4 regions of the Mesorhizobium sp. P2_A12 genome follow, and region 2 is predicted to be linked to each of the others. Evidence: predicted binding sites of a transcription regulator. Region 2 holds the regulator's gene; each other region holds the start of a gene.
The links. Region 2 encodes PhoB, which activates phosphate uptake and scavenging genes when phosphate is short. Its sites were predicted from a motif close to TGTCATNNANCTGTCAT; they were not measured.
Positions count from the first base shown of each region.

Region 1: the regulator PhoB is predicted to act here: its motif matches at 2,678-2,694, upstream of AC1DZU_RS02185 (DUF1045 domain-containing protein).
Region 3: the regulator PhoB is predicted to act here: its motif matches at 3,872-3,888, upstream of AC1DZU_RS11520 (alkaline phosphatase D family protein).
Region 4: the regulator PhoB is predicted to act here: its motif matches at 2,756-2,772, upstream of AC1DZU_RS00425 (PhoX family protein).

Region 1 covers NZ_JBFUCU010000001.1:450,538-457,568, reverse strand. Annotated here, with positions in the region: gene iolD (3D-(3,5/4)-trihydroxycyclohexane-1,2-dione acylhydrolase (decyclizing)) at 1-460, shown strand, start outside; gene iolE (myo-inosose-2 dehydratase) at 533-1,450, shown strand; gene AC1DZU_RS02195 (DUF3329 domain-containing protein) at 1,530-1,763, shown strand; gene iolB (5-deoxy-glucuronate isomerase) at 1,769-2,581, shown strand; gene AC1DZU_RS02185 (DUF1045 domain-containing protein) at 2,838-3,545, shown strand; gene AC1DZU_RS02180 (alpha-D-ribose 1-methylphosphonate 5-triphosphate diphosphatase) at 3,580-4,734, shown strand; gene phnN (phosphonate metabolism protein/1,5-bisphosphokinase (PRPP-forming) PhnN) at 4,731-5,360, shown strand; gene AC1DZU_RS02170 (COG4280 domain-containing protein) at 5,473-6,231, shown strand; gene AC1DZU_RS02165 (hypothetical protein) at 6,228-6,443, shown strand; gene AC1DZU_RS02160 (aldose 1-epimerase) at 6,460-7,031, opposite strand, start outside.
Region 2 covers NZ_JBFUCU010000004.1:530,072-537,102, reverse strand. Annotated here, with positions in the region: gene AC1DZU_RS12935 (sugar ABC transporter permease) at 1-1,139, opposite strand, end outside; gene xylF (D-xylose ABC transporter substrate-binding protein) at 1,290-2,330, opposite strand; gene AC1DZU_RS12925 (ROK family protein) at 2,684-3,931, shown strand; gene phoB (phosphate regulon transcriptional regulator PhoB) at 4,085-4,774, opposite strand; gene phoU (phosphate signaling complex protein PhoU) at 4,794-5,501, opposite strand; gene pstB (phosphate ABC transporter ATP-binding protein PstB) at 5,527-6,333, opposite strand; gene pstA (phosphate ABC transporter permease PstA) at 6,330-7,031, opposite strand, start outside.
Region 3 covers NZ_JBFUCU010000004.1:241,047-248,077, forward strand. Annotated here, with positions in the region: gene AC1DZU_RS11495 (N-acetyltransferase family protein) at 1-354, shown strand, start outside; gene ppa (inorganic diphosphatase) at 467-1,000, shown strand; partial or broken gene AC1DZU_RS11505 (hypothetical protein) at 1,222-1,787, opposite strand; gene AC1DZU_RS11510 (TetR/AcrR family transcriptional regulator) at 1,833-2,450, opposite strand; gene AC1DZU_RS11515 (MFS transporter) at 2,524-3,807, shown strand; gene AC1DZU_RS11520 (alkaline phosphatase D family protein) at 3,960-5,534, shown strand; gene AC1DZU_RS11525 (hypothetical protein) at 5,580-5,861, opposite strand; gene typA (translational GTPase TypA) at 6,059-7,031, shown strand, end outside.
Region 4 covers NZ_JBFUCU010000001.1:99,437-106,467, forward strand. Annotated here, with positions in the region: gene AC1DZU_RS00415 (flavin-containing monooxygenase) at 1-339, shown strand, start outside; gene AC1DZU_RS00420 (hypothetical protein) at 331-555, opposite strand; gene AC1DZU_RS00425 (PhoX family protein) at 685-2,688, opposite strand; gene AC1DZU_RS00430 (hypothetical protein) at 2,998-3,504, shown strand; gene AC1DZU_RS00435 (hypothetical protein) at 3,820-4,365, shown strand; gene AC1DZU_RS00440 (response regulator) at 4,575-5,237, opposite strand; gene AC1DZU_RS00445 (sensor histidine kinase) at 5,234-6,625, opposite strand; gene AC1DZU_RS00450 (hypothetical protein) at 6,795-7,031, shown strand, end outside.

The DNA.
Region 1 (7,031 bases), on a different contig from region 2:
CGTCGTCATGATCGGCGACGGCTCCTATCTGATGCTGAATTCCGAGATCGCCACCTCGGTGATGCTCGGCCTCAAGCTGACCATCGTGCTGCTCGACAACCGCGGTTATGGCTGCATCAACCGGCTGCAGATGGCGACCGGCGGCGCCAACTTCAACAATCTCCTGAAGGACTCGCGCCACGAAATCCTGCCCGATATCGACTTCGCCGCGCATGCGGCCAGCATGGGGGCGATCGCCGAGAAAGTCCCGTCGATCGCCGGGCTGGAAAACGCCCTGGAAAAGGCAAGGAAGAACAACCGCACCACCGTGCTGGTCATCGACACCGATCCGCTGGTTTCGACCGATGCCGGCGGCCATTGGTGGGATGTTGCGGTGCCGGAGGTGTCGGCGCGTGCCCAGGTAAACGCGGCGCGCAAGGCCTATGACGAAAAACGGCAGATGCAGACCATTGGCGATTGATGCCAACGCCGGCAAATCCCACCTTTCCCCTCGCGGGGAGGGTGGGCACGAACTGAAAACTGGAGTGACGACTTGAAAGCCAAACTGGGCATGTCCCCCATTGCGTGGTGGAACGACGATCTTGCGGAACTCAGCGATGATGTGTCGCTGGAAGAGTGTTTGCGCCAGTCGCGCTCGGCCGGTTTCACCGGCATGGAGATGGGCCGGCGGTTTCCAAATGATCCCGATGTCATGCTGCCGATCCTGAAGGCGGCCGACGTGACGCTGTGCGGCGGCTGGTTCTCGGGCACACTGGTCGATGAGGACATCGGCAAGAACAAGGATCGCATCCAGCCGATGATCGATCTGTTCAAGGCGGTGAACGCGCCTTGCATCGTCTATGGCGAGGTCGGCCGTTCGATCCAGGGCGACCGCTCGAAGCCGCTCGCCACCAAGCCGAAGCTCTCGAACGACGAGATAAAGGCCTATGCGAAACGCCTCACCGAGTTCGGTGAATGGTGCGCCGAAGAAGGCATGCCGCTGTCCTACCACCACCACATGGCGGCGGTGGTCGAGACCGAGCCGGAACTCGATGCCTTCATGAACTATTCCGGAGCCGGCATTCCGCTGCTGCTCGATGCGGGGCACCTGGCCTTTGCCGGCGGCGATGTCCTGCGCGCCATCGACAATCATCACAAGCGGATCAGCCATGTGCATGTGAAGGACGTGCGCATGGGCGTGATCGACAAGCTCGACCGCACCAAGCAATCCTTCCTCGACGCCGTCGCGCTGGGGGCCTTCACGGTGCCGGGTGACGGCTCGCTGGATTTCGGCGCCATCGTGCAGCGGTTTGCCGACCATGGTTACGAGGGCTGGTTCGTGGTCGAGGCCGAGCAGGATCCGAAGAAGAACCCGCCGCTCAAGATGGCTGAGGTCGGCCACAAGGAATTAATGCGGGTGATGACGGCGGCCGGCTATACGGTCGAGACACAGGGCTTTCCAAATGCCTAGGGCTTCCCCAATGCCTACGGCTTTGCCAATACCTGACGCGCTGGTTCTCGGCGAAGCCGGGTTGCTGTAGGTTGGCCGGATGAAAGATTCCGAGCATCCGTTTTTCCGGCCTTTGTGGCGGCGCGTTGCCGTCGTCGCGGTCTGCGTCATCTGGTCGATCATCGAATTCGCCACCGGCACGCCGTTCTGGGGCGTGCTCGCGCTCGGCTTCGCCGGCTACGGCGTGTGGCAGTTCTTCTATCTCTACAAGCCGGCCGACGAGAGGCCTACCGACGAGAGCAAGGCAACGGCCGAGCCAGAACCGAAGGAGTGAACCGGATGTCGAAGCTGCTGGTGAAGGCCAACAAGGGCCATGGCCGCGTCGCCCATGTGACGCCGCAGATCGCAGGCTGGACCTATGTCGGTTTCGACCTGCATCGGCTGAATCCCGGCGAGAGCGCGTCGGGAAAAACGGACGATCGCGAGGTCTGCCTGGTGTTCGTCACCGGCAAGGGCAAAGCGACGGCCGGCGGCAGGGACCTTGGACTGCTCGGCGAGCGCATGTCGCCCTTCGAGGGCAAACCGTGGTCGGTCTATGTACCCGAGGGTTCCGACTGGTCGGTTACGGCAGACACCGAACTGGAACTCGCGGTCTGTTCGGCACCGGGCCTCGGCGGCGGCCTGCCGGTGCGCGTGATCAGACCGGAGGATCTCGGCCAGGAGGTGCGCGGCAAGGGCACCAACACGCGCTACGTCACCAACGTCCTGCCGGAGGGCAAGCCGGCCGATTCATTGCTGGTGGTCGAGGTCATCACGCCCGGCGGCCACACGTCGAGCTACCCGCCGCACAAGCATGACCAGGACAATCTGCCGGCGGAATCCTATCTCGAGGAGACCTATTATCATCGGCTCAACCCGCCGCAGGGCTTTGCCTTCCAGCGCGTCTACACCGACGCCGACAAGAACGGGCATCGCGCGCTGGATGAATCCATGGCTATCGAGGATGGCGATGTCGTTCTGGTCCCCGAGGGCTATCATCCCTGCGCCGCCTGCCATGGCTATGACCTCTACTATCTCAACGTGATGGCCGGGCCGAAGCGGACGTGGAAATTCCACAACGCGCCCGAGCACGAATGGTTGATGAAAGCCTGACCGGTCATACGTTTCGGGTGAAGCTGTTGGTCCAGCTTGGGAAAATCGTCGGCTAAGGACCCACCGGGTCGATTTGCCTTCGAAAACCCTTCAAAGCTTCGTCAATCCGTCATGGAAATCGCCTATGGCAGCGGGGTCAGTGCATGTCGCCCAAAAGTGAGCAGCGGTTTGGGATTACGACATGCGAAAAACCAAGACTTAAAGCGCGTCGCAGCATTTCTTCAAACGCGGCGCGCTTTGACGAGGACTTCTTCTCATGCGCTACGCCATCTATTTCACTCCCCGGCAGGACGAGCCGCTGGCGCGGATCGCCGCCAATTGGCTGGGGCGCGACCCGTTCGGTGGCGCGACAAGGCCGGTGGAGACGGTGGCCGATCTGTCGGCGGCGGAAGTTGCCTTCCACACCGCTTCGGCGCGGCGCTACGGTTTTCACGCGACGCTGAAAGCCCCCTTCCGGCTGGCTGCCAACGAGACGGAGACCTCGCTGCGCGCGGCACTCGACCATTTTGCCGAGGCAACGCCGGTGGTGACGATCCCGCGCCTTGTCGTCAGCCAAATCGACAGCTTCTTTGCGCTGGTGCCGGAAGGACCACTGCCTCCGCTCAACCGCTTTGCCGATGACGTGGTGCTCGGTTTCGACCGGTTTCGCGCACCGTTGACCGAGGCGGAGATCGAACGGCGTAGCCCGGATTCACTGAAGCCAGCCGAATTCCGCAATCTGTGCCATTGGGGCTATCCCTATGTCTTCGAGACCTTCCGCTTCCACATGACGCTGTCCGGCCGGGCGGGGCCACAGGAAAGCCCTCGTCTTCGCGCAGCAATCGACAGCCTGTTCGCGGAGGTGTTGCAACAGCCCCTGCTGGTCGAGGCGTTGACGCTGTTTGTCGAAACCGAACCGGGCGCCCCGTTCATGGTGCTCTCCCATCACGCGCTCGGGCGCCGCCCTGCCAGAAAAACCGCCTGAATACCCCAGCCGGAATAAACAAGGACTGCCTGAAATGACCGCCGAAACTGTTCTTACCAACGCGCGCATCGTGCTTGCCGACGAGATCGTCGAGGGTTCGCTGGTGCTGCGCGACGGCTTTATCGCCGGCATGGATGCCGGCACTGGCCACACCGGCGGGAACATGGCCGGCGAGGACATGGGCGGCGACTACATCATTCCCGGGCTGGTCGAACTCCACACCGACCATCTCGAAGGCCACTACGCGCCGCGGCCGAAGGTGCGCTGGAATCCGATCGCCGCCGTGCTCGCCCATGACGCGCAAGTGGCGACCGCCGGCATCACCACCGTGCTCGATGCCTTGCGCGTCGGCATGGACGAGGACGCCGACCTGACATCGGACGACATCCGCAAGCTGGCGGACGCGATCGAGGACAGTGTCCAGCAGGATCGTCTGCGGGCCGACCACTTCATCCATTTGCGCTGTGAGGTTTCGGCGCCGGACTGCCTCAAGGCCTTCGCCAATTTCGACGGTGACGAGCGGGTCAAGCTGGCATCGCTGATGGATCATGCGCCCGGCCAGCGCCAGTTCGTCAACCTCGAAACCTATGCCTACTACTATCAGCGCAAGCTGAAACTGACCGACCGCGACTTCAAGCTGTTCTGCGAAAAGCGGATGGCGGAATCGGCCAGGAATTCCGGACCGAACCGTGTCCATATCGCCGCCGCCTGCCACGAACGCGGCATCGTTCTGGCAAGCCACGACGACGCCACGACAGGCCATGTCGACGAGGCGATCGAACAGGGCGTGCGCGTCGCCGAGTTTCCGACCACGGAGGAAGCCGCCAGGGCCTCGAAACAGGCCGGGCTCGGCGTCTTGATGGGTGCGCCCAACGTCATGCGCGGCGCTTCGCATTCGGGCAATGTCTCGGCCCGCACGCTGGCCGGCGACGGGCTGCTCGACATCCTGTCGTCCGACTATATTCCTTTCAGCCTGATCCAGTCGGCATTCTTCCTCGGCGACGTCGTCGAAGGCATTTCGCTGCCGCAGGCGGTCGCCATGGTCTCGAAGAACCCGGCCGAAGCGGTTGGCCTGACCGACCGCGGCATCATCGAGCAGGGCCGCCGCGCCGATCTGGTGCGCGTGCGTGTCGACGACCATGTTCCGGTCGTGCGCACCGTCTGGCGGCAGGGACGCCGGGTCGCATGATGGTGTCGGCCTTGATCGAGCGCGAATTGTCCGCGGAGACGTTTCCGATCCGCGACGGCGTCTTCGTCGCCGTCGTCGGCCCGAGCGGCGCCGGCAAGGATACGGTGATCGGCTACGCCCGCGCCCGCTTTGCCGACGAGACCCGGCTGGAGTTCGTACGCCGCGTCATTACCAGGCCGAGCGATGCCGCGAGCGAGGATCACGACACGCTGGCCGACGCCGCCTTCATCGAAGCCGAAGCGGATGGCGCCTTCGCCATCTCCTGGGAGGCGCATGGCTTGCACTACGGCATCCCGGTCGATGTCGACTGGTCGGTCGCCAACGGCCGTGTCGCCGTCGCCAATGTGTCGCGTGCGATTATACCGGTCCTGCGCGAGCGCTATGCGAATCTGGCCATCGTCGAGATCACCGCCTCGCCGGAGGTGCTGGCCGAGCGGCTGGCTATGCGCGGGCGCGAGTCGCGCGGCGAGGTGCTGGCCCGGCTGGCGCGCAGCGCCAATGTGACCTTGTCCGGACCTGATGTCACCTCGATCGACAACAGCGGCCCGCGCGAGGCGGCCGGCGAACGTTTCGCCGAGGTGCTGCGCAAGGCGATGGCCTTCTCTGACATGTCGGGCTTGATCTAGAGCCATAGCGCTCCACTTGCTTTTTCGCTGCCACTGGAGCGCTGTATGGTGCTGACCGCATCATGATGCTGGATCGCGATCCCGAGGCAACGACCTTCCAAGAAGAATCTCCATGCAGACTCTGACACCCATCCTTTCGACCATCACGGCGGCATTCCTGGCGTCCTTCGTCGAGGTCGTCGAGGCCTTCACCATCGTGCTCGCTGTCGGGGTGACGCGCAGCTGGCGCCCGGCACTGACCGGCGCCGCACTGGCGCTGGCGCTGCTGGCGGCCCTGGTGCTGGCGTTCGGCCCGCTGCTGGCGCTTGTTCCCATCACCACGCTGCAGTTCGTCGTCGGGGTGCTGCTGATCCTGTTCGGCATGCGCTGGCTGCGAAAGGCCATCCTGCGCAGCGTCGGCGTCATCGCCCTGCATGACGAGGAGGCGGCCTTCTCCAAGGAAACCGCCGCCTTGCACCGGCAGGCCAACGACCGCCGCGCCGACTACCTCGCCGGGCTGGCGTCGTTCAAGGCGGTGCTGCTCGAGGGCGTCGAGGTGGTGTTCATCGTCATTGCCGTCGGCGCCGCACATGGACAGACGCTTTACGCCAGCCTCGGCGCGCTGGCGGCGTTCGTTCTGGTGATGCTTATCGGCCTGGCGGTCCACCGGCCGCTGGCGCGCGTGCCGGAAAATGCGCTGAAATTCGTCGTCGGGCTGATGCTGACCAGCTTCGGCATCTTCTGGACCGGCGAAGGCATCGGCGCCGACTGGCCAGGCGCCGATCTCGCCCTGGTCGCCATCTTCGCCATCGTCGCGCTGGCGTCGTTTGCCATGGTGCGCTGGCTGCGCGCTGCCTATCCCACACTCAGCGGCGGAGGGCTCGCCCGATGAACGTCATTCGGCTCGCGGCCAAGGAATTCTTCGGCATGTTCGTCGATGACGGCAGTCTGGCGCTGCTGGCGCTGGTCCTGGTGGCCATCATCACGGCGGCGGTGAAGCTGCTGGCGCTTCCGCCGCTGCTCGGCGGGGCCCTTTTGTTGATAGGCTGCCTCGCCATCCTGTTGCAAAGCGTTCGCCGTGCCGCACGCGGGACCAATCGGTAGGGCTGGCGCGGTTGCTTCAGGCCACAATCGCAAAGGGCATCAGGGACACGCTGCCAGCCGCACTTTCGCCTGGGGCGAGAACGATGATGCCCTCGTCCGGATCGTTCCATCCGCCCCGGTTGAAAGCGCCAGAGGCGTTGGTCTGCGGCTCGACGCAGAAATACGGTTTCGTCGGGTCGGCGTACAACATCAGGTGCTTGAAGACGGGATCGGCCTTGATGCGCAAGCCGGCGCCGCGCGCTGGAAACCGAAGCGTCGCTTCACCCGTCCAACCGCCATAGTCATTGTTGCGCCAGCCGGCGGGTAAAGGCCGGCCGCCGGCGAAGTCGAGTTCGGGTGCAAGCGTGATCGGATCGCCAGCGATGCCCAGCGGTTCCTCGAGATAGAACCGCGTCGCCTCGAACTGCAATGTGACGTCCGGGTCGCGATCGAACCAGGGATGCAGGCCAAAACCGAACGGCATGGAAACCGGCCCGGTGTTGGTCAGCGTCATGGTCACGCCGAGACCTTCCTCTGACACCACGAAAACCTGCGTCGCGCGGTAGGAGTAGGGTTCGACGCCGGCTGCGATATCCAGCGACAGCGTTG
Region 2 (7,031 bases):
GCGGCGGCGATCACCAGCAGCTCGTCCAACGTGCCCAGCGCATTGGTCGACGCGTTGAGGCGGGCCGACGAGATCGCCGCGCTGATCGCGGCCAGCACACCCATGATCATGAACACCTTCATGGTTACCCAGCGCGTGTTGATGCCGGCGAGATTGGCGGCCTCCGGATTGCCACCGATGGCAAAGACATAGCGGCCGAAACGGGTGCGCTTGGTGATGAAGGTCATGACGATGCCGACCGCGACCGCCATCAGCACCGGTATGGCGATGCCATGGGCGATGAACAGCCCGCCTTCGGGAATGGTGATGCCGTTCTGCTGTGCATACTGGCGCACGATGCCGATTGGCCATGGATAGGAATTGGCGATCCAGACGGCCCCAAGGATGGCAGCGCAACTGACCACACCGAGAAAGGTTTCCGCCCACACGGGGCGCAGTGGAAAGTTGAACCGTTTGCGCTGCGACCGGCCGTTGAGCAACGCGAAAGCGACAGCCACGCAAGCAACGATGCCGATGATCCAGCTGGCGGTGGCGCCGATCGAGCCTCGCGGTCCGCCGCCCATCAGCTGGAATGTAGCGTCGAGTGGCGCGACCGTGCGCCCGTTGGTGATCAGCCATGCCATGCCGCGCCAGACCAACAAACCGCCCAGCGTCACGATGAAGGCAGGAACTTCGAGATAGGCGATGATGAAGCCCTGGAAGGCGCCGATCACAAGACCGAGCACCACGCCGACGACCAGTGCGATGATCCAGAGCCAGGGATTTCCAAGCTGGAAGCCGATGACGCGAATGAGGAATTCGGCTTGCGCCACACCCATGATCATACCGATCACGCCTTCGACGGAACCAACCGAAAGGTCGATGTTGCGCATGACGATGACCAGCACCATGCCGGTCGCCATGATCGCGACCGAGGAAGTCTGCACCGACAGGTTCCAGAGATTGCGCGGCGTCAGGAAAAGTCCGCCCGACAGGATATGGATGCCGACCCAGATGACCAGTAACGCACCGACCATGCCAAGCATGCGCGTATCGAGTTCGGTTGCCTTGAGGAAGCGTCCGACGGCGCTCAATTCGGACGCACGCGCCCGGTCTGCGGGCGCATTCGCGGCAGGCGTGTTAGAGGCCGTGTCGGTCATGAAGTCCTCCCACCGGTTTGCCGTCTGGCGCGGATGCCGGAAACACGATGCTATTTGCTTTCCGCGATCATTTGAAGCGGAATGCCCCTTGAGAAACGCCGCCGCCCCCGGGCCCGCGGCGCTGAGATCGAACCGGGATCCCGTTCGGTTTTAGTTGCAGGCCGCGACGGTGCCGGCGGCGACGCCTGCACAGACTTCGTCCTTCTTGATCCAGCCGGCGTCGATGACGACGTTGAGATTGTCCTTGGTGATCGCGATCGGGGTCAGGAACAGCGAGTTGGTCTCGTTGCCGCCGGGCGTGGTGAACTTCACGGCGTTCGGGATCTTGTCCAGGGCAGTGCCAGCGGCCAGCTGCGAGGCGATCTCGGCAGCGTTCTTGCCGAGTTCGCGTGCGTCCTTCCACACCGACACGGTCTGTGTGCCGAGTGCAACGCGGTTCAGTGCGGCATGGTCGCCGTCCTGGCCGGACACCGGAACCGATCCTGCCAGCCCTTGCGCCGTCAGCGCGGCGACGACGCCGCCGGCGGTGCCGTCATTGGCTGCCACCACGGCATCGACCTTGTTGTCGTTGGCGGTGAGGAACTGTTCCATGTTCTTCTGGGCATTGGCGGGCAGCCAGCCATCCGTATAGGCTTCGCCGACATTCTTGATCTTGCCGCTATCGATGGCTGCCTTGAGCACTTCCATGGAGCCGGCGAACAGGAAATCGGCATTCGGATCGGCGCCCGAGCCCTTGATGAAGACGTAGTTGCCTTCCGGCTTGACCTTGAACACTTCGCGGGCCTGCATGCGGCCGACTTCCTTGTTGTCGAAGGTCAGGTAGAACACGTTCTTGTTCTCGATCAGCCGGTCATAGCCGACGACCGGAATGCCTTCGTCCAGCGCCTTCTGGACCGCCGGGCCGATGGCCGAGGCATCCTGCGCCAGGACGATCAGCGCGTTGGCGCCTTGCGAAATCAGGCTCTCGACGTCGGTGAGCTGCTTGCCCGGATTGGACTGCGCATCAGCGGAAATGTATTTGTCACCAGCCGCCTCGATGGCCTTCTTCATCGCCGCTTCGTCGGTCTTCCAGCGCTCTTCCTGGAAGTTGGACCACGAAACGCCGATGACCTTGTCCTTCGCCTGCGCGACCGACACCAGCGTCAGCGACATGGCGACACCCGCCAGGATGGCGGCTGTGAATTTTTTCATAATATCCTCCCTGCGCCGCGTATGGCGCGACCAAACTGACCCGTAGGCCGGCACAGAGGCTCTATTTTTTCGAGCCTCGAAAAAATAGTGATCCAACGCCCGAACGCTGTCAACATCGATTCTGATGGATTTTGACGTCTCTCCGAGTTTTTTTCGAGCTCCGGAATAAATAATGACATGATGGTGGGGTTCTGCCAGAATTTGGCTTCGCGCATGTCGCCCCAAAAGTCCGCAGCGGTTTCGGGGCAACGACACGCGCAGAAGCAAGTGCCTGAAGCGTCGCGCATTCAGGCTTCGCTGATGGCCTTCGGGAGGCACGAAAGGCTGCGGCGACCGGGAGGATGTGAAAAAACATGTCGGTCGGAATCCGCCACGACGATCTGCGCCGCCGCAACCGGGCGATGGTGATTGCGGCCGTGCGCCGCGCCGGACAGCCGTCCCGCACCGAGATCGCCGCGACCACGGGCCTCAGCCATTCGACCATATCGGCGATCTCCTCCGACCTCATCGGCGAAGGCATCCTGACTGAGAGCAAGCCGAGCGAGGCCGGCTCGCTCAAACGCGGCCGGCCGCAGGTCGGCCTCGGCCTCAATCCGGAAGCGGCGGCGGTGATGACCGTGGTGCTGTCACTGAACTTCCTCTCGGTCGCCGTCATCGACTATGCCGGCCAGGTGATCGCCGAGGAACAGCGCCGGCTGGACACGCTGACCATGTCGCGCGACGCGCTGGTCGGTGAATGCGTTGCCATCGTACGGCGTCGTCTTGAAGACCCCGACCTCGACGTCCGCAGTGTCGCCCGCATCGCGCTGGCGATCCAGGGCATCACCGACACGCGTGCCCGCGCCATGCTGTGGTCACCGATCACGCCGCACACCGACATCGCCTTCGCCGACATACTCGAGGACGAGTTCGGCATCCCCGCCACCATGGAGAACGACTGCAACATGATGGCGATCGCGTTGCGCTGGCGCGACCCCGATCGCTACCGCGACGACTTCATCGCCATCCTGCTGTCGCACGGCATCGGCATGGGCCTGGTGTTGAAGGGCGAGTTGTTCACTGGCACCCATTCCTCGGGCGGCGAGTTCGGCCATATGATCCATCGGCCGCACGGCGCGCTGTGCCGCTGTGGGCGGCGGGGCTGCGTCGAGGCCTATGCCGGCAACTATGCCATCTGGCGGAACGCAAGGCAGATGAGCGAGGACGCGGAACCGGTGGCCGATGTCAGTGACGCCGACATGCGCGCGCTGGCGACCGCGGCCCGCGAGAGGGATGGACCCGAGCGCGAGGCCTATCGCAAGGCCGGCGAGGCACTCGGCTACGGTCTCGGCAGCCTGTTCGCGCTGATCGATCCGGCGCCCGTCGCCATGGTCGGTGTCAGCGCCGCCGCCTTCGACCTGATCGAGCCGGCATTGCGCGAGGCGATTGCGCAGACCGCCGGCGGCCAGCATTCGCAATCGATTTCCTTCGACACCGAACCGAACGAACTGCCACTGATCCGCGAAGGCTGCGCCACGCGGGCGCTGACCTTCGTAGACCAGGAGATTTTCGCGCCGGGCACGCAGGCGAGATCCGGCCTCGGCGGCAAGAACGTTGCGTGAATAACGCGCCTGGATGTGTTGAGATTCAGGTTAGGCCGAGTCGAGAATGGCGGGTTCCGAGAACCGGAACGGAGCGGACATTTGATCCGTGAGTACCGGAAGCGCAGGAAACTGCCGTTCACAGGCCGGCATCACCTGAATATCAGCATATCCCTAATCTTCCCGGATTGCGTAGCCCGCCCCACGAATGGTGCGGATGACATCGGGCATGCGGCCATTGTTGACCGCCTTGCGCAGCCGACCGACATGCACGTCGACCGTGCGTTCGTCGATGTAGATCGTCTCGCCCCAGACATTGTCGAGCAGCTGGCTGCGCGAGAACACACGGCCGGGATGGCGCATCATGAATTCGAGCAGGCGGAATTCGGTCGGTCCGAGCCGAATCTCGCTCTTCTTGCGATAAACCCTGTGCGATTCACGATCGAGCACGATGTCGCCGACCTTGAGCACGCTGGACAGCACTTCCGGCTTGGCGCGGCGCAGCAGCGCCTTGACCCTGGCCATGAACTCCGGCGTCGAGAACGGCTTGACCAGATAATCGTCGGCGCCTGTCGAGAGGCCGCGCACACGATCGCTTTCCTCGCCACGCGCGGTCAGCATGATGATCGGCAGCCGCTCGGTCTCGGGACGCATCCTTAGCCGGCGGCAGAGTTCGATTCCGGAAACCGCCGGCACCATCCAGTCCAGCACCAGAAGGTCGGGGACGTTCTCCTGCAGCCGGATCTCGGCCTCGTCGCCGCGCGTCACCACCTCGACCTGGTAGCCCTCGGACTCCAGATTGTAGCGGAGCAGCACACCCAGCGGCTCCTCATCCTCCACCACCATGATGCGTGGCGCGATCATCGACTGGTCACCCCTGCCGTCATGCCGCCGGCGCGGACATTGCCGTCTCGTCCTGCTTCGGACGATTGGCGGGCAGCTGCGTACCGGTCAAAACATAATATGCATTTTCCGCGATGTTGGTGACGTGATCGCCGATGCGTTCGAGGTTCTTGGCGCAGAACAACAGATGCGTGCAGGCGGTGATGTTGCGCGGGTCTTCCATCATGTAGGTCAGCAGTTCGCGGAACACGGAGGTGTATTTGACGTCGATGCGCTCGTCGTCGGCGCGCAGCTTCGCCAGCGCCGCCGCGTCGCGCGCCGTATATTCCTCGATGACGCCCTGCACCTGGATCAGCACCAGCTGCGCCATTGCGTCGATGGAGTGCGACAGGTCGCGCGGGGTGACACTGAGGCCGACGGTGCCGACGCGCTTGGCGATGTTCTTGGCAAGGTCGCCAATACGCTCGAGGTCGCCGGCCATGCGGATCGAACCGACGACGTGGCGCAGATCGTCGGCCATCGGCTGACGCTTGGCGATCAGTGTGATGGCGCGGTCGTCGAGTTCACGCTGGCGCGCGTCCATGATCGCATCGTCGGAGACGACGCGCTGCGCCAGGGCGTTGTCGGAATTCAACAGCGCCTTGGTGGCGCCGCCGACCATCGAGCCGGCGAGGTCGCCCATGTCGCGGATCAGCCTGCTGATCTGTCCGAGATCCTCGTCGAAAGAAGCGACTGTGTGTTCGCCCATGATCTTAGTCCTCGTATGCCTGAGCTCAGCCGAAGCGGCCGGTGATGTAGTCCTGCGTGCGCTTCTCGCGGGGCGACGTGAAGATCTTCTCGGTGCGGTCGAACTCGACCAGTTCGCCCAGATACATGAAGGCCGTCTGCTTCGACACGCGCGCCGCCTGCTGCATGTTGTGGGTGACGATGACGATCGTGTAGTCGGCTTGCAACTCGTCGATCAGCTCTTCGATCTTGGCGGTCGACAGCGGGTCAAGCGCCGAAGCCGGCTCGTCGAGCAGGATGACTTCCGGCTTCACCGCCACGGTGCGGGCGATGCAGAGTCGCTGCTGCTGGCCGCCGGAGAGGCTGAGGCCGCTTGCGTTGAGCTTGTCCTTGACTTCGGTCCACAGTGCGGCGCGCTTCAGCGCCTGCTCGACACGGCCGTCCATCTCTGACTTGCTGATCTTCTCATAGAGCCTGACGCCGAAAGCGATGTTTTCATAGATCGACATCGGGAACGGAGTCGGCTTCTGGAACACCATGCCGATCTTGGTCCGCAGCAGGTTGAGGTCCTGCGAGCGATCGAGAACGTTCTGGCCGTCGAGCAGCACCTGGCCCTCGGCGGTCTGCTTGGGATAGAGCTCGTAGATGCGGTTGAAGACGCGCAGCAGCGTCGACTTCCCGCAGCCCGAAGGTCCGATGAAGGCGGTGACGCTGCGCTCGGGCAGCGACAGCGTGATGTCCTTCAGTGCCTTGCTCTGGCCGTAGTAGAAGTTGAGGTTCTTGACCTCGATCTTGGCCTTGCCGGCAATTGCCTCGGCGGCGATCGTCATGTCTGGAGACAACATCTGGCTCATTTGTCCTCTCTGCGTCCGGTCAGGCTGCGAGCAAAGATGCTGAGCGCGAGAACCGTCAATGTGATGATGAGTGCACCGGTCCAGGCCAGTTGCTGCCATTCCTCGTAAGGGCTGAGAGCGAACTGGAAGATGGTCACTGGCAGGCTGGCCATCGGCGCGTTGAGATTGCTCGACCAGAACTGGTTGTTGAGCGCTGTAAAGAGCAGCGGCGCCGTCTCGCCGGAGATACGGGCGATCGACAACAATATGCCGGTGACGATGCCTGAAAGGGCGGCGCGGTAAGCGACCGACTTGATCACCACCCAGCGCGGCGCGCCGATCGCGGTGCCGGCCTCGCGCAACGCGTTCGGCACCAGGTTGAGCATGTCCTCGGTGGTGCGAACGACGACCGGGATGACCAGGATGGCAAGCGCGACAGCGCCGGCGATCGCCGAGAAATGCCCCATCGGCCGGACCATCAGTTCGTAGACGAACAGGCCGATGATGATCGACGGCGCCGACAAAAGGATGTCGTTGATGAAGCGCACCACGGTGGTGAGCTTCGAAAAGCGTCCGTATTCGGCCATGTAGGTGCCTGCCAGCACGCCGATCGGTGTACCGACGACGACGCCGATGACGGTCATCACGATGCTGCCGTAGATGGCGTTGAGCAGGCCGCCGGCATCGCCGGGCGGCGGCGTCATTTCGGTGAACACCGC
Region 3 (7,031 bases), 290 kb from region 2:
TGGGCGAATGCCATCCGCCGCGCCGCCACCGTGCTGGTCGTCGAAATCGGCGGCGAGATCGCCGGCTATGCCACGATCGGCAAGAACCGGGCCCGGGAACTCAGGCAGCAAGGCGAAATCTACGAACTGTACCTGCGGCCCGAATATCAGGGCATCGGGCTAGGCAGCCGTTTGTTCGCGGCAGCCAGGGCGCGTCTGGTCGATCACGGGCTGAAGGGCATGGTGGTGTGGGCGCTGGAAGACAACCAGAACGCGCTCACCTTCTACGCCGGCGCCGGCGGCCGTGACGTTGCCGAGGGTGTCGAAATCTTCGAGCAGAAGGCGCTGAAGAAGGTCGCTTTCGTCTGGGAATGACGCCCGGCCTTTCGGCTGCTTTGTCCACCTGGCCCTACCCAGCACCATTCGCCGCATTGCGCCGCCGCGCCGCGCCCGCTATCGATCTTTCATCGATAAGAGGGACAAAGCCATGCGCATTGAAGCCATAGCCAGCGGAAAGAATCCGCCTGAGGACGTCAACGTCATCATCGAGGTGCCGATCGGCGGCGAGCCGATCAAGTACGAGATGGACAAGGAGGCCGGCACGCTGTTCGTCGACCGCTTCCTGCACACCTCGATGCGCTACCCCGGCAATTACGGCTTCGTGCCGCACACGCTGTCGGGCGACGGCGATCCGATCGACGTGCTGGTCTGCAACACCCGTGCCTTGGTGCCGGGCTGCGTCATCAATGTCAGGCCGATCGGCGTGCTGATCATGGAAGACAATGCCGGCCAGGACGAAAAGATCATCGCCGTGCCGTCACCCAAGCTGACGCTTCGCTACGAGAACGTCACAGAGTACACGCAGCTGCCCGACATCACGCGCCAGCAGGTGCAGCACTTCTTCGAGCACTACAAGGATCTCGAGCCCGGCAAATGGGTCAAGATCGAAGGCTGGCACGATTCCAAATACGCCAAGAAGATGATCCTCGAGGCAATCGCGCGGGCCAAGGCAAGCAAGTAGCTCAGCTTCGTCATCCCAGGGCGGAGCGGGAGCGAAGCGACGCGCAGACCCTGGGATCCATGCCGTGATACCTGTCGCGGACGCGGCGGAACAGAATTCTGCACCGCTGCGGCGTTGTGATTTCGCGGCATGGATCCTCGGGGTCTGCGCTGCGTCGCTACGCTCCTTGCTCCGCCCGTGGATGACGAAGTTACGGGCGCTGCGGCCAATCTCCGACGAGCTTAGTTGTCGACGCGGCCGAAAGCCGGCACGTTGCCGACGACGGTGTGCCGATCCTTGCCGCAGGCGAACGTCCGCGCTTTGTCGTCAGCCAGTTTGCGCGCCTGAGCACCAGGCCGACCGTGCAGCCATCGCGGGCGTCCATCTGGCCGACCTTGGCGACGAGCAGCACCTCGGTCGGCTTGTTTTCGTCGTCCGGGTTGCTGATCGAGCGGCGGTGGATCGCGGCAAAGGGCACAGCCTTGTCGCCCGTGGTTTCGATGCGCCACTCGATCCTGGCGCCGGACGAATTGAAGCCGGAGAAACTCTCCCAGACCGATGTCATGTCGCTGCCGGGCGGAAAGCCATAAAACAGCGATTCGCGCGCGTCGTCATAGGCGATCAGAACGGGGTAGCCGCGATAGCCCGAACAGGCGAGATCGGCCCAGTCGCCGTCGCCTTCTTCGGCCTGCGCGTAGGTCACGCAGTCCTTCTTCCAGTCGAGATCGGTATAGGCGCTTGAGATGTCGCTGGCCTGCGCAGCCTGGCAGAAACCGGCCAAGACGAACGGGATCAGAAGCGCGCGCATGGCCGACAAACTCCGTTGCAAGCCATCGCAGCGTAGCGTCAAACACTATTTCTTCAAGCTCGCTTCAATCAGAAGATCGGCGTTGCGGGCGACCGATTGCGCCGGGCCGCCGAGCCCGAACAGCTGGCCGCTGATATAGGCGCCTTCGATCAGCAGCAGCAGGCCGTCGCCCAGCGTATCGGGATCCTGCGCACCCATTGCAACCGCCATGGCGCGCAGGCGGCGGCGCAATTCCTGCTTGTTGGCCTCGCTGACTACGCGGGCCGGATGGCTGTGTTCGGGGTACTCGACCGCGGCATTTGTCATGCCGCAGCCGCGATAGTCCGCCACCTGCGTGCGCTTGCCGATGCGGGTCAGGAAAGCCTTGATCTGCGCACGCGGATCGCCGGGATGGGCGGCGACCGCCTCATCGAAACGCTCCCAGTATTCCTGGTCGTACTGCCTGAGATAGGAGGCCGCCAGCTCATCCTTGGAGGGAAAGCTGCGATAGAGGCTGGGCTTGGTGACGCCGGCGCGCTTGACGATCTCGTCGACGCCGATCGCCCTGATGCCGCGCCGGTAGAACAGCTCGTAGGCCACGTCGAGGATCTTCTTGGCAGCCTTCGGTGGCGCCGATGCATGACCGTCGCTGATGGTCAGTTCAATATTTTTGTCCGTTGGCATCATGGAACTCGATTGACAATGTTACCGATCGGTACGTATACATCCTCCCATCAGCAACGTACCGGTCAGTAACATGATAGCTCAATCCCGTCCGTTTGGCCAGCGCTACGCTTTCGTCGTGGTTGGCGTCATCTTCCTCTGCCTGCTGGTCGCGGCCGGCCTGCGCTCGGCGCCCGCCGTCATGATGCTGCCGCTGGAGAACAGTTTCGGCTGGCGCCGCGACGTCGTTTCGCTGGCCGCCGGTGTCGGCATCCTGCTCTACGGCCTGACCGGGCCGTTCGCCGCCGCCCTGATGGAGCGGATCGGGCTGCGCCGCACGTTGCTTGCCTCGCTGGTGGTGATGTCGGGCTCGACCGCGCTCAGCCTCTTGATGACCAAGCCCTGGCATCTGTTCATCACCTGGGGCGTGTTCTCGGGCATTGGTTCCGGCGCTGTCGCCAGCGTGCTCGGCGCCACCATCGTCAACCGCTGGTTCAAGACCAATCGCGGCCTTGTCATGGGGCTGATGTCGGCCTCCAGTGCCTCAGGCATGCTGGTGTTCCTGCCGCTGATCGCCTCGCTGGCACAGTCGGGCGGCTGGCAGCCGGTTGTCATTGCCGTTTCGATCGCCACCGCTGCTCTGGTGCCGCTGGTCTGGCTGCTGGTGCCGGAACGGCCGGCTTCGATCGGCATGGTGCGCTATGGTGCTGCGGCCGACGATGTGCCGCCGGTGTCACCGGCTTCGCAGGGCAATTTCCTCGCACACACGTTCTCGACGCTGCGCCGCGCGGCCGGCACGCGCGTGTTCTGGTATCTGTTCGCCACCTTCTTCGTCTGCGGTTTCACCACCAACGGGCTGGTCGGCACGCATCTGATCGCCTTCTGCGGCGACATGGGCATCGGCGAGGTGCAGGCCGCCGGCCTGTTGTCGATGATGGGCATTTTCGACCTGATCGGCACGACGCTGTCGGGCTGGCTCACCGACCGCTACGACCCGCGCAAGCTGCTCGGCGTCTATTATGGGATCCGTGGCCTGTCGCTGATCTACCTGCCCTATTCCGGCTTCTCGGCGACCAGCCTGATCATCTTCGCGGTGCTTTACGGCCTCGACTGGATCGCCACTGTGCCGCCGACGCTGAGGCTTGCCAACGAGGCATTCGGCGACCGCAGCGGCCCGATCGTGTTCGGCTGGATCGTCGCCGGACATCAGATCGGCGCAGCTGCTGCCGCTGCCTTCGGCGGCACCATGCGCGAGTTGCAGGGCAATTACGAGCTGGCCTTCATGGTCGCCGGCATGACGGCAATCGCCGCCGCCTGTATCTCGCTGTTGATCAACACCAGCCGACCGGCCTTCGATCCGGAACCGCAAGCGGCGTAAGGGTGACTGGGTGCGGCTCTCCCTTCCCTATGAGGAGAAGGGAGAACGTGCCCTGCCTGTTGGTTGTTATCAAACCGTCATGGTTTCGAGATGCGCCTGAAACATTGAGGCTGGACCTTGGTGGCACCGTTCAAGCCATCCAGGAGACAGCCATGAACAAGCTCTCGATGACCCGCCGTGCTTTCGTCACCTCGGCCAGCGCCGCTGGCCTGGTCGGCGCATCAGGCCTGGCAATGCCATACTATTCACGCGCCAGCCAGCGCCCGGCCTTCACCCATGGCGTGCAGTCAGGCGATGTCGACGCCATCAGCGGCATGGTGTGGACGCGCACGGATCGGCCGTCGCGCGTCATGTTCGAAGTGTCGTCGACCGAAAGTTTCACTGATGCCGTCCGCCTGGCGCCGCTCGATACCTCGCCGGCCAGCGACTATACGGTCAAGCGTCTGCTCACCGACCTCGCTTCCGACCAGGACATCTTCTATCGCATGACGGCAGCCGATCTCGCCGACATCAATGCAGTTTCCGAGCCGATCACCGGCCGCTTCCGCACCGCGCCCGCTTCCAGGCGCGACATCAAGTTCGCCTGGTCGGGCGACACCGCCGGCCAGGGCTGGGGCATCGACGAGACCGGCATGAAGACCTACGCCACGATCGCCAAGCACACGCCCGATTTCTTCCTGCATTCGGGCGACACCATCTATGCCGACGGCGCCATGAAGGACGAGGTCGACCTGCCCGGGGGCGGCAAGTGGAAGAACGTCGTACTGATCGACGGCAAGCGCAAGGTCGCCGAGACGCTGGACGAATACCGGGACCAGTGGAAATACAACATGATGGACAAGAACGTGCTGGGCCTCAGCGCTATCTGCCCGACGTTCTACCAGTGGGACGACCACGAAGTGCTGAACAACTGGTCGGATTCGAAGGATCTCAGCGCCGACAACCGGTACACCGAGAAATCCATCCATGTGCTGGCGGCACGCGCGGCGCGTGCGTTCCATGAAATGACGACGATCCGCTACGAACCGTCCGAACCGGGCCGCGTCTATCGCAAGATTGCCTATGGGCCGCTGCTCGACGTGTTCTTCCTCGACATGCGTTCCTATCGCGGCCCCAACGGCCCGGACATGCAGGATGAGATGACGCCGCAATCGCGCATGCTCGGCGAACAGCAGACGAAATGGCTGAAGCGCGAACTGGCAAATTCGAAGGCAACCTGGAAAATCATCGCCGCCGACATGCCGCTCGGCCTCGTCGTCTGGGACGATGCCGCCAAGAAGGCGGGTGCCGAAGCGGTCAGCAACGGCGACAACGGCCCGGCCAAGGGACGCGAGCTCGAGATCGCCGACCTTTTGCGCTTCATCAAGAACGCCGGCATCAGCAACACCGTCTGGCTGACCGCCGACGTGCACTACACCGCCGCGCACTACTACAATCCCGACAAGGCGCAGTTCCAGGATTTCAATCCGTTCTGGGAATTCGTCTCGGGCCCGATCCATGCCGGCACGTTCGGCCCGAACGCTTTCGACATGACTTTTGGTCCGGAGCTGAAATTCATCAAGGCGCCAACCGCCGAGCAAGGCCAGAACCTGCCGCCGTCAGCCGGCCTGCAATTCTTCGGGCTGGTCGATATCAATGGCGCCAGCGAGCAGATGACGGTGCGGCTGATGGATCGCGACGACAACGAACTCTACAAGGTCACGCTCGACCCGGTGCGGTCGGCGTAAGCCGACCTTCGTCATCTCTGGGATGACGACCGCTGCCGGCGGTCGTCAGTCGGGATAGCAGACCATCGGGATTTTCGGCCAGACGGCGGTGTCGCAGTTGGCGGCGTCCTGCCTTTGCTTGAAGGCGGCGCTGACCGGGCCGGTCACCATCGGGTCGACGCCGTCGGGCGCGTCGGCGAAGACCTGCTCGGCGGATGGCGCAACGGTTGGCAAGGCCGGCCGCGCTTCCTTCTGCGTCGCAGCCGACTGCGCGGCGTTGGCCGCCAGCAGGACGGCAAAGGCAACAGACGCGATGAGCGGCCAAAATCGGTTGAGTTTATCGGTCATAACGTTCGAACTGCCCGGGCCTCGAAAGGTTCCCGCCTTGGTTAACAAAATCATCTCACACGCAGATGCTTAAGATTTGATGAGTATTTGGTATCGCGCGTCCTCTTTCGCAACTGCGAAAAACCCTGTATGAGCCGCGCAACCGAAAGAGGCAGCGCCTTTTGGCCTGCTGCCTGCAACGCTTCCGAGACCAGAACATGAAAATCCGTAATATCGCGATCATCGCGCACGTCGACCATGGAAAAACCACCCTCGTCGACCAATTGCTCCGGCAATCCGGCTCCTTCCGCGACAATCAGCGCGTCGCCGAGCGCGCCATGGATTCCAACGACCTCGAAAAGGAACGCGGCATCACGATCCTGGCCAAGGCGACCTCGGTCGACTGGAAGGACACCCGCATCAACATCGTCGACACGCCCGGCCACGCCGATTTCGGCGGCGAAGTCGAGCGTATCCTGTCGATGGTGGATTCGGCCATCGTGCTGGTCGACGCCGCCGAAGGGCCGATGCCGCAGACCAAGTTCGTCGTCGGCAAGGCGCTCAAGGTCGGCCTGAAGCCGATCGTCGTCATCAACAAGATCGACCGTCCGGACGCCCGCCATGTCGAGGTGGTCAACGAGGTGTTCGACCTGTTCGCGGCGCTCGACGCCACCGACGAGCAGCTCGACTTCCCGATCCTCTACGGTTCAGGCCGCGATGGCTGGGTTTCGGAAAATCCGGAAGGCCCCAAGGACCAGGGCCTGGCGCCGCTGTTCGATCTCGTCATCAAGCATGTGCCGACGCCGACCGTTCATCCCGGCCCGTTCCGAATGATCGGCACCATCCTGGAAGCCAATCCGTTCCTTGGCCGTATCATCACCGGCCGCATCGAGAGCGGCACGCTGAGATCCAACCAGCCGGTCAAGGTGCTGCACCATGACGGCACGCTGGTCGAGACCGGCCGTATCTCCAAGATCCTCGCCTTCCGCGGCCTCGAGCGCCAGCCGATCGAAGAAGCCCAGGCGGGTGATATCGTCGCCATCGCCGGCCTCTCGAAGGGCACCGTCGCCGACACGTTCTGCGACCCGTCGGTGACCGAGCCGCTGCATGCGCAGCCGATCGATCCGCCGACCGTGACCATGTCCTTCCTCGTCAACGACAGCCCGCTTGCCGGCACCGAAGGCGACAAGG
Region 4 (7,031 bases), on a different contig from region 2:
ATCAAGGCCGGCAAGATCGTTGTGGTGCCGGCGATACGGGAATTCGCCCGCGATGGCGTGATCCTGGCCAATGGCAGCCTGATCCATCCCGACATCGTCATTGCCGCGACAGGCTACCGCACCGGCCTGGAGCCCATGGTCGGCAGGCTCGGCGTCCTCGACAAAAAGGGCGTTCCGCTTTTCAACGGCGGGCAAGCCGATCCGAAATTGCCCGGCCTGTGGTTCACCGGCATGCGGCCGAGCATTCGCGGCTGCTTCGCCAATGCCGGCATCATGGCCAAGGCGATCACCAAACGGATTGCCAACTCCGCTGGCGCCTCCCACGGCGCTTCACGCTGACTTCGGCTCGAGCCTCCGGAAGCCGACGGCCTGCATCAGCATGTCTTCCTCGACCATGCCGGCATTGTGCAGCGCCAGCAGGGTGAGAGCCAGTTCGCGCGCCTCGGCCGATTCGGGATGCGCTTCGCGGCGCCGGCAGGCTTCGTCGAACACACGTTGCAAGGTGGCGACTTCGGCAGGTTTGAGCAGGCCACGGTCATAAACGGACTTCGGCATGGCAATCTCCTGGTAATGACCTAGGGCGCCATGTGTAAATTTCCAATCTTTCCCGGGGCTTGAATGATTTGACGTAAAAGGGAGGGGCTTCGGCTCGCCGAAACCCCCCTGAGATTGCAGTGCCTGTTATCAAACAGCGATCTTGCCGCCGCCCTGTTTGGTGATGGCGACGACCGCCGGCCGCACTGGCATGTCGGGCTTGAAGTCGGGCCAGCGCGTCGACAGGTCCTCATAGTAGGATGGGCGGCCGAACGCTTCCCAGTCCTCGCCCCCGTCGCCCGGATGCTGGACGGCGACAAAGGCGGTCTGATCGTCAGGGGCGAACAGCGGGCCACACATTTCGGCGCCGATCGGCACGCGGAAGAACAGTTTCGAGGTTGCCCGCGCCGAGCCTTCGGTGTCGACCGCCCACAGCCCATCGGTGCGGCCGGTGGTCTTTGGGCTCTGGCCGTCGGTGGCGACCCACAGGCGTCCGGCTGAATCGACCGCGCAATTGTCGGGCATGCCGAACCAGCCATTGGCCGTCGTCGCCGTCGAAAAGGTGGCACCGACATCGGCCACCGCCGGATCGCCGCATTTCAGAAGCACTTCCCACTTGCCCTTGGTGGCAGTGAAATCGCCGCCGTCCTCGGCGATCTCGATGATGTGGCCGAAAGCGTTTTCGGCACGCGGGTTGGCGGCGTCGACCTGATCGGCCTTGCGCTTGGAATTGTTGGTCAGCATGACATAGACCTTGCCGTTGACGCCATTGGGCTGGATGTCCTCGGGGCGGTCCATCTTGGTGGCGCCGAGCAGGTCAGCGGCGCGTCGTGTCTCGATCAGCACGTCGGCCTGGCTGGCAAGGCCGTTTTCGGCAGTCAGCGGACCCTGGCCGAAGACGATCGGCAGCCATTCGACGGAGCCGTCTTCCGCGAACTTGGCGACATGCAGCGTGCCGTCGTCGAGCAGATCCTTGTTGGCCGCAAGGTCATTGGGATTGAACTTACCGTTGGTGACGAACTTGTAGGCATAGTCGAAGCGCTCGTCGTCGCCGAGATAGAAGACGACGCGCCCATCCTTGGCGACGATCGATTCGGCGCCCTCGTGCTTGAAGCGGCCCATGGCGGTGCGCTTTCGCGGCGTCGAGGTTGGATCGTTGACATCGACCTCGACGATCCAGCCGAAACGGTTGGCCTCGTTCGGCTCCTTGGCCAGGTCGAAGCGGTCATAGTGCGCCGCCCATTCATAGGCGCCTTCGGGAATGCCGAGGCGCTTGTAATTGGCGGCTTCCTTGTGGCCCTCGGGCAATTCGCCGGAGAAATAGCCGTGGATGTTCTCCTCGGCCATCACATAGGTGCCCCACGGCGTGACGCCGCCGGCGCAATTGTTGAAGGTGCCCAAAACCTTCGTGCCGGACGGGTCGGCATTGGTCTTGACGCGGTCATGGCCGGCCACCGGGCCGGACAGCGCCATTTCGGTGTTGGAAGTAATGCGGCGGTTGAGCTTGCCGTCGCGCACCACTTGCCATTTGCCGCCGTCCTTGCGGATCTCGACGATGGTGCCGCCATGCGCCGCCATCTCGACATCGACCTGTTCCTTGCTGAGCGGCGCGACGTCGGCCGATTTCTTGCCGTCCTTCTCGACGATCTTGACGATGCCCGGGAACATAAGATGCGGGTTGGTGTATTCGTGGTTGACGACCACCAGGCCGTGTTCGGCCGAGCCGTCGATCGCGATGTAGCCGACATAGTCGTTGTTGTAGCCGAACTGTTTTGCCTGCGCCTGCGCCGACTGCTTCGTCGGGTCGAACTCCGGCGAATCGGCAAAAAGCGGATCGCCCCAGCGCAACAGCACATCGGCATCGTAGCCCGGCGCGACATGGTGCTTGTCGTCGATGCCGGCCTCCAGTTCATCGAACGCGAAGGCGGAGCCTTCGGCAGCCCGGGCCTGGTCGGCGCTGACCAGCGCCAGCGGGCTGACGGTGGCGGCGATGGCCGAGACGGCCAGCGAGCCTTTCAGGAAACCACGGCGCGAGAACCGCGCGGCGATGATCTCGCCCATGGTGCGGTTGTCGGTGGGATTGGTGGCCGGGCCGGCGTTTTCCTCGAGCAGGCTGGTGCGGAATTTGGCGTCGGGGGAGCGGTGTTCGGTCATCTGGCTTGCCTCTGGCTTTGCGGGTGGCTGGAGCGTGTTGCCTCTTCAACCCCCTTATAGTCACCTGATCACATTTTCGTGACATCAAAAGCCTTTCAGCCGCGACAGCTTTCTGAGACGTCGGCTAAGCACTCTGCGATCAGCACTTAGCGCTAGGACAAAGGTCCCTTGTCAGGCCCGGCAAAGGTCCCTTGGCGGCACCGCATCGGTCGTGGGCCGGTTACGCTAGGCCGCCATATCGGCGATGGTGGTTCCCTTGCGAAAACGCTGGCGGTGAAATCCGCCTGCCTGATCGAAGAGGAGACCAGGATGCGCAGATCGATCGCGACCCGCTGTTGCTGGCTGGCGCTGAGGGCGACCTCGGCACTGGCGCTGGCCATCGCCCCCTATCAACTCGCTTTCCACGGCTCTGGTCCCGCCATCGTTGCCGCAAGTGCGCATGCCAAGGATGGCGGGCATGGCAGTGGCGGTGGCGGCGGCGGTGGAAACGGCAGCGGCGGGAGTGGCGGGAGCGGCAACAGCAGCAACGGAAACGGTAACTCCGGAAACGCTGGCGGAGACAATGGCGCCGGCGACGATCACGGCGCAGCCGGCAATTCAGGGGTCGGCAAAGGTCAAGACGATGATGGAGATCACGTCAATGCGAAAACCGGCGACAGGGTCGAAGTCGACGGCAACAAAATCGAGGTCCAGCATCCCGACGGCATCACGGAAGAGATCGAGAACGGCCGTTTCCAGATGAAGGATGCACTCGGCCGCACGATTGTCGAACGTCCGGCGACGGCAAACGACATCAGTCGTCTTCGGGCTTTGTGAAGCAGAACGCCCTGTGAAGCAGGTCAACCGGGGAACGACCAGTTTGACAAGTCACCTCCGCCGCCCCCGGCGGAGGTGACTTGATGTTCGGCGGCATCAGGTAAGCCAGCTTCCGTTCGGCGATGGCGGTCGCCGCCGTCCATACAAGACATATATTAGCACAAGCTTGGGACTTTAGTCCAATCTTGCGCTTGCAAAGGTCCTGGGTGACAAGCGCAACGGTCGGATACGGCTTTCGGGTATCTTTTCTTTCGGCGATGCTGGTGCAACTCCAACGTCGACGGTGGCACGCCGGCTCAATCGACGGAGATCACCATGCATAGATCGATCAAGACCCGTTGTTGCCGGCTGGCGCTCAGATCGGCGGCCGCGCTGGCGCTGACCATCGCTCCCTATCAGATTGACCTCCAGGGCTCCGCTCCTGGAATCCACGCCGCTAGCGCACAGGCCGGCAAGGGCGACGGTGGCGGCGGCAATGGCGGTGGCGGTGGTAATGGTGGTGGCGGCGGCGGAAACGGTGGCAACAGCGGCGGCAACGGCAACGGCGGCAACAGCGGCGGCAACGGAAACGGAAACAGCGGCAATAGCGGCGGCAACGGAAACGGCAAAGGAAATAGCGGAACCGCCAGCGGCAACTCCAAATCCAGCCAGGGGCAGAACGAAAATGGCAACGGTCGTCATGTCAACGCCAAGACCGGTGACGAAGTCGACGTGGAGGGCAAGACGATCACGGTCCAGCATCCCGACGGCATAATGGAAAAGATCGAGAATGGCCGTTTCAGGATGGAGGATTCGCTCGGGCGCACGATCATCGATCGCGGAGCCACGCCGGCGGATTTCAGCCGCCTCAAAGCGTTGTGAAGTTGGCCAACAGGCAACGGCCGGCTTCACACGTCACCTCCGCCGCCCCCGGCGGAGGTGACCTCTCTTTTGTCACCCGGTTTCCGGGTGATGCGTGTCGCCCAGAAGCAGAGGCAACGACATGCATAAAAGACTTAAAGCGCGTCACCAGATATAGCGGTTCGGCGTTTCCGTGAAACGGTGAGCCGCTCTCGGGATGGCCGAAGCCTCTACGAATGGTTCCGGTCCCGGTCGCGCGACTCACGCATCATCAAGGCTGCTTCGGTGCGGTTTCGCACATTGAGCTTCGACAGCACGCCGGTCATGTGATGCTTGACGGTCTTCTCCTGCAGCTCCAGCCGCAAGGCAACTTCCTTGTTGCTTAGGCCCTCAGCCACCAGTCGCAGAATTTCTGCCTGTCGCTCGGTGAGTTGCCGCAGCCGGTCCACTATGCCGTCGGTCGGCTGCAGGGACTGGAGATCCGAAAGCAGGCGGGCTGACAGCGTCGGCGAAAGATAGCTTTCCCCGGCCGCCACACTGTGCAGTATGTCGGCGAGCGCGCGCGACCCGACGCCCTTGAGGACATAGCCACGCACCCCGGCGTTCAGGGCCCTGGTCACGTCGGCATTGGCCTCCGAAACGGTCAGCATGACGATCTTCTGGGCGGGATGGCTGGCGAGGATGCTTGCAACCGCGGTCAGACCGCCGCCCGGCATGGAGATATCGAGCAGCAGAATGTCCGGCCGTACGGTCGAGACGATGCGTTCGGCATCCTGCGCCGTGGCGCCCTCGCCCACCATCTCGAAGCCTCCGATTTCCGTCAGGCTGCGCGTCACGCCCTCACGGAAGAGGGGATGGTCGTCGATAATGGCAATGCGAATGGCGCCGATCATGCTTGCTCCTCGACCGATAGGCGGATCACCAATCGCGTGCCGTGCGGCCCGGTCAAGGTTTCGAACTGGCCGCCAATGCTTTCGACCCGCTCTCTGAGCCCGGCGAGCCCGAGGCCCTCGACGCGTGCCGGATCGAAGCCTGGCCCGCCGTCCGAGACTTCAACGAAAAGCCTGCTGCCTTTCATCCCCGCACTCACCGCCTGATCCTTGCCTCGTCCGTGGCGATAGGCATTGTTCAACCCTTCCTGCACGAAACGGTAGATGCTGATCTTCTCGGAGGCGCCGGGCTCTGGCAAGTGTCCGGCCAGCGTGAGTGTAACCGACGTTCCCGTCCTCATCTCGTGTTCGTTGACGGCCAGGCGCAGGATGTCCGTTGTGGCAGCCGTCTCGATCTGCGGCAGGACGAGGCCGGTGCAGATACCGCGTATTTCGCGCATCGCATCCTCCAGCGTCTTGCGGATCATCGCAACCTCGGTCGAGCGGCTTTCGCTCGAATGGCCATCGCCGGAAAATACCGGACTGTCCATGCGCAGCGCCGCCAGCGCGACGAGTTGGGCCGGACCGTCATGGAGGTCAGCGCCGATGCGGCGCAGGTATCTTTCATTGAGCGCGGTGGCGCGGCGGGACGCCCGCTGCACGCGGACCCGCAAGGCGTTGTTTTGCGCCACCAGGCCCTGCAGCTCCGACACCTGGCGGCGCAGCGCCCCGCGCTGATCGTCGATGGTGCGGCTGCCGCGCAGCACGATGCCGGACAGGAGCACAAATGCCGCCAGGGTCGCGCCGGCCACGATCAGCCAGCTTGACAGCAGAGCGGAAGCCAGGGTGGTTTTGAAGTCGTCGGCGACCTCATAGAATTCTGTGACGGCCACCACTTCGCCGGACCACGGCTCGCGCACGGGATTGTAGATCTCAAGCAACGGCAAGCCGATCGCCTCCGCCTGGCTTTCGTTCTCGTCGAACGTATCGAACTGGGCGACGACATTGCCCTGGAAGGCGGAACGCAGCCCGGGGCTCAGATCGAAGCGGTGACCGATCAAACCCGCGTCCTTCGCATAGAGAACCATGCCGTCACGGCGCCAGAGCCTGAACGATACGATGCGCTTGCCGAGCGCGCCCTGGCCGAGCGTCTCATCGAGCGCTTGTTTGACGCTATCGCTGAGTTCCTGGCTCTTGCGCAGGTCGGGCAGCAGCGGCGCAATCACGCTGTCGACATAGAGCGCCGTCGTGGCAGCTGAATTGCGGATGACGCCGTCCCGGATCTGTGTCGTCACCCAGGCGCCCACCACCAGCATGACAGCCAGAAGGCCAAAGCCGCCGGCAACGAGGAATTGCAGTGCGAGAGAAAGCTCGCTCCAGCGTCGCAACAAGTTTTGCAGAATGCGAATCATGGCCCCCGACCGCCCTTCAATCGACAGGCTGGGCGATCCCGGCACTTTGAGCTTCCATCTTGCCGTTGCCAAGGCCTTCGTTTGATCAACGTCGCTTGACGTCCCGGCGCGCTTCGGAAACAAGTCCGCGATACACGCGGCTCGATCCGCTTCGAGAAGGGACAGGACGTTGAGTTTTTCGGGGTTGCTGCAGCTTGGTTTTTCGACGGTGATCTTCCTGCTGGCGGCGATGGCGGCCAAGCAATGGGGCATGGCGCCGAGCCTGGGCAAGATCCTGTTGACGCTGGCGCTCTATTCGCTGGGCAATCTGGTCATGCTGCGGCTGATCCGCGAATTCGGCATGTCGGTGTCGTTCAGCCTCTCGGCCGTCATCCAGCTGGTCTCGGTGAATGTCGTCGCCCTGATG